3 regions of the Neobacillus sp. NRS-1170 genome follow, and region 2 is predicted to be linked to each of the others. Evidence: riboswitches for the same ligand, from Rfam matches in the RefSeq annotation. Region 2 holds a riboswitch; each other region holds the start of a gene.

Region 1 (2,268 bases), on a different contig from region 2:
TGCTTTTAACGAAGTTAAGCCTGTTGCAGACTCAATCGCGGATTCTAGATCTTCAATCAAATCCTCGACGTTCTCGATACCAATTGATAGGCGGATTAAATCTTCTGATACTCCTGCTGCCTTAAGGCCTTCAGAATCTAACTGCTGATGAGTAGTACTAGCCGGATGAATGATTAAGCTTTTTGCATCCCCAACATTGGCAACATGAGCCCATAAAGAAAGGGAATCAATAAGCTTCGCTCCTGCTGCTTTTCCACCCTTAATTCCGAAAATAACCATAGATCCTGCACCTTTTGGCAAATATTTTTTTGCTAAGTCGTGATCAGGATGTGTTGTATGCCCTGGATAGGAAACCCACTCTACGGAAGGGTGATTTAATAAATATTCAACGACTTGGTTTGTATTGGCGATATGCTCTTTCATGCGAACATGCAGTGTTTCAAGACCAAGTGTAAACAAGAAAGCATTTTGTGGACTTAAGGCTGGTCCAAGGTCACGAAGGAGCTGGACTCGCGCTTTGATAATATATGCTGCGGCCCCTAGTGCCTCTGCATAGATAAGATCATGATAGCTTGCATCTGGAGTAGTAAAGCCAGGGAATTTAGACGAATTCCAATCAAACTTGCCGCCATCAACAATGATGCCGCCTGTCGTGGTGCCATTCCCTAGGAGCCACTTGGTTGCGGAGTGTACCACAATATCTGCACCATGTTCAATTGGTCTGCAAAGGTAAGGTGTTGCAAAGGTATTGTCAACAATTAATGGGACTCCGGCCTCGTGAGCAATCTCGGCAATTTTTTCAATATCAAGAACTCGCAAGCTTGGATTACCAATTGTTTCAGCAAAGACTGCTTTTGTTTTTTGGGTAATAGCCGTGCGGAAGTTTTCCGGATTATCTGCATCTACGAATTTTACTTTAATCCCGTATTTAGGGAGAGTAACCGCAAATAAATTATAGGTTCCGCCATAGAGATTGGAAGCTGCAACAATTTCATCGCCTGCTTCGGCAATATTTAGGATTGCGAGTGTGATGGCAGCCATCCCGCTAGCGACTGCCAGGGCGCCGACGCCTCCTTCTAGAAGGGCAACACGTTCTTCAAATACGGTCGTGGTTGGATTATGAATTCGGGTATATATGTAACCTGGTTCTGCTAAGCTAAACAGGTTTGCTGCATGTTCTGTGTTTTTAAATTGATAGGCATTGTTTTGGTAGATTGGAACTGCGCGTGCTCCTGTCACGGGATCTGGTGATAATCCGCCATGAACACTTAATGTTTCAAACCGATACTTTTTTTGATTTTCAGCCATTACTCCCACTCCTTTTAAAATAAATACCCCCGCTTCAATAAGAAGAGGGGGTCTCTCTTCTTATCTTCCGAAGCCTTTTTCTGCTCCGCTGGAATTAGCACCTTGGTTGTCCAACCGGTTGCCGGGCATCATCGGGCCAGTCCCTCCGCCTCTCTAGATAAGATTACTTTATTTGACTGATTTATTGGTAGAATATTCTAAATTCAGCATACATGATGTCTAATTCCGAGTCAACACCTATGATTAAATTATTTTTGCAAAATCTTCCTGTGCTTTTGTGAGGTAAAAAAGGGATTCGAGCAGCAAGGTCGTTCTTAAAGGCGCTGATATGCTGAGCTTTAGAGTTCGTAACCTTTTCTTACCCTCGAGGAGTTGTGTTATTTCATTTAGATTGCCGCTAATTTCGTATTTAGCTGGTTGATTTTGAAGAGTAAAAATGGTTCCATTTTTTATTACTAGTTGAATGCACTGTTGATTGGTATTTATGTTCACTCGAAGGTCCACGTTTTCTATCAATGGAAGGATATGCCTTTGTTCTCTTACCTTTGTTAGAAAATTATTTAAAGCCTCTATCATTTTCACCACTCCGGTCCCATGCTTTTACTATTACTATTCATCATGGGGCGCTATTATCCTTTTAATAATGCTCGACAGTTATTGCGGGGGTCAGCGGAGGTAAGTGTCGAAATTGGTGGAATTGTTATAAATTGTTCAAATGTTTGTTGTTAAGGATGGGTGATATTTTTATAAAATTTAAAGTAGGAAAGGATGTGGATCATGGCTTTCAAACCTCGTATTGAGCCATTGGAATTAAGGATTCTTAGGATTTTAAACACACGAATGGAATTAACGGAGGAAGAAAGGAGGAATTATTTTAACCTTGAAAAAGGCTACCAGGGTGAAGTACAGTTTGATTTATTAACGGAGATATTGCAAAGTAATTGTTATATTTTAAATGAT
Region 2 (2,268 bases):
TATCGACTTCTTGGTAAACGATTTGTATTCCCGCGTCCTGAGCATATTTAGGGGAACGGATTTTTAGGCTTTGTCCATCAAAGCTTATTTCGCCAGTATAGTGATCATACGCGCCTGAAAGAACTTTCATTAATGTCGATTTCCCCGCGCCATTTGCCCCTATCAGTGCCTGAATTTTTCCTGTTTCCGTGGAAAAATGGACCTGATTCAGTGCTTTTACACCGGGAAACTCTATTGAGATGTTTTTCATTTCTAAGGTTGTAGTCGTCAAAATGCCACCTCCTATTAAGCAAACACTCTCTTAATCTTGTGAAAAAGAGAGTGAAATGCCATTTATTTCTTATAGTGCTTCTTTAATGTTTTCATCCAATCTTCTTCAAAGGCAGTAGATTGGCCCCAGCCTGGAATGATGGTCGCAAGATTCACCATATTAACTGCCCCTTTAGAATTCTGAACGTTTTTCTGCGTCACAAGTGAAGCTTCTAAGTCGTAGGTTTTTGGCGTCTCTTCTCCCGCCAGTTTTTTCGCTAGTAATCTCATATCTACGGCACCAATCAGCTTAGGGTCAACGGCAGCTGTGTACTTCCATGCGCTGCCTTTTCTTTGAATTTCCTGAAGGTCAGCATTGGAAACATCAATTCCATAGATTTTTACTTCTTCCCGGCCTGCTTCCTTCAAAGCACGAGCTGCACCAATCGCAAATGCATCCCAAGTGGCAAAAATGGCATCCAATTTTCCTTTAGGGTATTTGTTCAGCATCGCTGCAACCGCATTTTGAGTTTGAACACTTGTGTCTGCTGCAGCTACACCGAAGCGCTCTACTTCTTTAATACCAGGGTTTTTCGTAAGAACATCCTGATAAACATTATTTCTTCTTACCATTGGCGGGAAGCCGTCCACCCAAAGGTAGGCAATATTGGCTTTTCCTTTTGTTTCTTTTACAAGCTGATCTAGAGCTAAGGTTGCTAATGCTTCATCGTCCTGTGAAGTTAGTGTCACTCCTTCAATTTCAGCAAGCTTTGGATTAGAGTCAAAAGCCACAACGCTTTTTCCTTTTTCAACGATCTTCTTCACATCATTTACAGTTGCATCATCGTCACCATGGGAAATGACAAATCCGTCATAATTCTGATCTAATGCTTGATTGATTGCATCATGGAATTTCGCTGTGTCCCCATTTGCAGTAAATACATCCACCTGAAAACCCAATGCTTGTCCTTCCTCTTTTGCACCCGCTAGAAATTGGGCAGTATGATCGTCACCGCCAATTTTACGGATGACCTTGATCTTAACCGGATCACCTTTGGCAAATCGCTCTGGAACCCCTTCTAATGACACATTTTTATTGCCGCTTGCTTGCTTTGTTTCTCCATTTGAGGCACAGCCAGTTAGCAGAAGTGTAGCGGCTAATGCTGAAACAAGTGTACTTTTAAATAACTTTCTCTTCATGATGTGAGCTCCCCTTTTTTTACGTAATTCTCGTTACTCCCATTGGAAAAGTTTGATTTTATAAAAAATAAAAAAACCTCTCCAGAAAAGAGAGGTTTCATCGCAAATAAACGGACTACTCCTCTCTTATCTCTCAAAACAATTCCTTGTTTTGCAGGATTTAGCACCAATTCCAATCGGAACGGTTGCTGGGCGTCATCGGGCCAGTCCCTCTGCCACTCTTGATAAGAGAACGTAAATGATTTAATTGATTTTAAGTATTAAACATACTTTAAACTCCTATTAACAAGTTGTCAATAGTATTTTGAATATTATTAATAAATTACTTTTTTTAAAATTACAACACCACCATTTCAATGATCAACTAATTTCGGTATTATAATATTTAGATAACCGAAATATTTTCAAGGAAGAAGTGTTATGAACAATGAACCAACAGGAAAGTGCTAAACGTAATTTAGTGATAATGTGGTTTGCTAACTTTTTTGTTGCTGGAAGTATGACGATGGTCATGCCCTTTATTTCACTTTATATTGAGACGTTTGGAAATTTTTCAGAGAAATATGTACAGCATTGGTCAGGGATAACGTTTGGAATTACGTTTGTATCTGCCTTCCTTTTCTCGCCAATCTGGGGGAAAATTGGCGACCGATATGGAAGAAAGAAAATTCTTATCATTTCAGGGATTGGAATGGCGGCATCCATTTTCCTAATCAGCTTCGTCCATTCCGTCTGGCATTTATTGCTGCTGCGCTTTTTCATGGGTTTCTTCTCGGGCTTTATCCCGATGTCCCAGGCATTTATTTCTACACAAACGCC
Region 3 (2,268 bases), on a different contig from region 2:
TGTTTTTAATATAGAACAACGCGAATAAAAAAATTTTTACCTTTACCCTTTAATTTTTTGTCTCAAACTAAAAGTTAATTCTTTATAAAGAACATTATAATCTCTTTATAAAAAAAAGCAAATTAAAAAAAAATTGAAATTCGCTCATTTATCCATAATAAACAGCATATATCTATCAATTTTTTTCATTTTCTCATAAATATGTTCTTTAAACAGAACATATTATATAGTATACTATTTTTACCAATTAGTGATTAGTTGAATAATATTTTTCGTTTGAACGAACATATTAAACCTCTGTGCTTTGATAAATTTATCTTGAGAAACCTGCTAGATTCATAACATTTATACTGCATATAAAATACTATGGTAATGAGGAGAAACTTATGATTGGAGAGCGTATAAAGAAATTAAGAGAAGAAAAAAGATTTTCGATTACAGAACTGGCAGAGTTAGCAAATGTCTCTAAGTCTTATTTAAGCTATATTGAGCGTAATCTTAATAAAAACCCCTCTATTCATTTTTTAATGAAGCTGGCAAAGCCTTTAGATGTTTCCATGGAGTTTTTACTAACTGGAATGGATCAGTCTGCAAATCCTTCGAGTTCAAATGGGAAGGAACTACTGGACGAGGAGTGGCAATTAATTATTGAAAAAGCCATTAAAGATGGCATGAATAAAGATGATTTTAAAGAATATATAAACTTTATTAAATTTAAAAACTGGGAAAAAAGCAGATGAAAGCGCTTTAATCATTTAAATGGTTAAAAAACCAATTGACACAACATCCTTATTGTAGTAAATTTTATAAATAATCTAAATATTAATTTCTTATCAAGAGAGGTTGAGGGAATGGCCCTGCGACACCTCAGCAACCTTCAGTGGCTTGTCCATTGAAAAGGTGCTAAGTCCTGCAAATTATTTGCTAATTTGCGAGATAAGAAGAATGACAAAGTGATCGTCTAACAAAAGTCTTCTTCTTATAGAAGGCTTTTTTCTTTTTTTAACAGCCTTTAGCACCACAATGAATTAAAGTTCAAATTATATGATACTTATATTTTTTATAAAACAAGGAGTGTGCATTATGTACAAAATTGATACGAAATTAGCCCAAATTGGAAATCGAAGTGAGACTGCAACTGGAACCGTTAACCCGCCTGTTTATTTTTCAACTGCCTTTCGCCACGAGGGGATTGGGCAATCAACTGGTTTTGATTATATCAGAACCGGAAATCCAACACGCCAGCTTCTTGAAAAGACAATCGCTGATTTAGAAGGCGGTGTTCAAGGGTTTGCCTGCAGCTCTGGGATGGCCGCTATATTAACGATTCTTGCCTTATTTGAATCCGGTGATGAATGGCTTGTAAGCGAGGATTTATACGGTGGAACCTATCGTCTATTAGAAAAAGGCTACAAAAAATGGGGTTTGAACAGTCAATATGTCAATACGTGTTGTCCGGAAGAGATCGAAAAGAAAATTACTCCGCATACAAAGGCTATTTTCCTTGAGACTCCAACCAATCCGCTTATGCAGGAATCCGATATTGCTGAGGTATCCAAGATTGCCAAAAAGCACGGGATTCTCCTGATTGTTGACAATACCTTCTATACTCCTCTATTGCAGCAGCCGATTGCACTTGGCGCAGATATCGTTATCCACAGTGCAACGAAATATTTAGGCGGACACAATGATGTGCTTGCCGGACTTGTTGTCGCAAAAGGCAAAGAGCTTTGTGAAGCCTTGGCCTTCCATCATAATGGTGCGGGTGCTGTCTTAAGTCCATTTGATTCCTGGTTATTAATGCGCGGAATGAAGACTTTATCGCTTCGGATGAAACAGCATGAGAAGAATGCAAAGGCTGTGGTTGAATATCTTTCTAATCATGAAGGGGTAACAGATGTCCTCTATCCAGGAAGAGGCGGAATGGTTTCCTTCCGTGTTAAAGACGAATCGTGGGTTAATCCATTTTTACAAAATTTAAAACTGATTAGTTTTGCTGAAAGCTTAGGCGGCACAGAAAGCTTTATTACTTATCCAGCCACGCAAACCCATGCGGATATTCCAGAAGAAATTAGAATTCAGTCCGGTGTATGTAATCGTTTATTGCGTTTCTCGGTGGGAATTGAAGATGCAGAGGATATCATATTTGATCTTGAACAGGCATTAGCCAAAGTTAACGAAGGAGTGATTGTGTAATGGAATCTGAAGAATATTGTTTTGAAACGAAGCTTCTTCATAACCGGCATAAATTTGATCCCGCTACAGGAG

The links. Region 2 has a riboswitch for S-adenosylmethionine ahead of ACIFOT_RS10895 (sugar ABC transporter substrate-binding protein). Riboswitches for the same ligand answer to the same signal wherever they lie in the genome.
Region 1: linked by a shared signal. The riboswitch ahead of ACIFOT_RS14260 (O-acetylhomoserine aminocarboxypropyltransferase/cysteine synthase family protein) and the one ahead of ACIFOT_RS10895 (sugar ABC transporter substrate-binding protein) in region 2 are both predicted to bind S-adenosylmethionine.
Region 3: linked by a shared signal. The riboswitch ahead of ACIFOT_RS13710 (methionine biosynthesis PLP-dependent protein) and the one ahead of ACIFOT_RS10895 (sugar ABC transporter substrate-binding protein) in region 2 are both predicted to bind S-adenosylmethionine.

The regions. Positions count from the first base shown of each region.
Region 1 is NZ_JBITPF010000030.1:45,911-48,178, forward strand. It holds gene ACIFOT_RS14260 (O-acetylhomoserine aminocarboxypropyltransferase/cysteine synthase family protein) at 1-1,308, opposite strand, end outside; SAM riboswitch class I at 1,366-1,472, opposite strand; gene ACIFOT_RS14265 (hypothetical protein) at 1,552-1,884, opposite strand; gene ACIFOT_RS14270 (nuclease-related domain-containing protein) at 2,086-2,268, shown strand, end outside.
Region 2 is NZ_JBITPF010000025.1:150,374-152,641, reverse strand. It holds gene ACIFOT_RS10900 (sugar ABC transporter ATP-binding protein) at 1-250, opposite strand, end outside; gene ACIFOT_RS10895 (sugar ABC transporter substrate-binding protein) at 334-1,449, opposite strand; SAM riboswitch class I at 1,573-1,680, opposite strand; gene ACIFOT_RS10890 (MFS transporter) at 1,877-2,268, shown strand, end outside.
Region 3 is NZ_JBITPF010000029.1:70,734-73,001, forward strand. It holds gene ACIFOT_RS13705 (helix-turn-helix domain-containing protein) at 387-740, shown strand; SAM riboswitch class I at 828-943, shown strand; gene ACIFOT_RS13710 (methionine biosynthesis PLP-dependent protein) at 1,084-2,196, shown strand; gene metC (cystathionine beta-lyase) at 2,196-2,268, shown strand, end outside.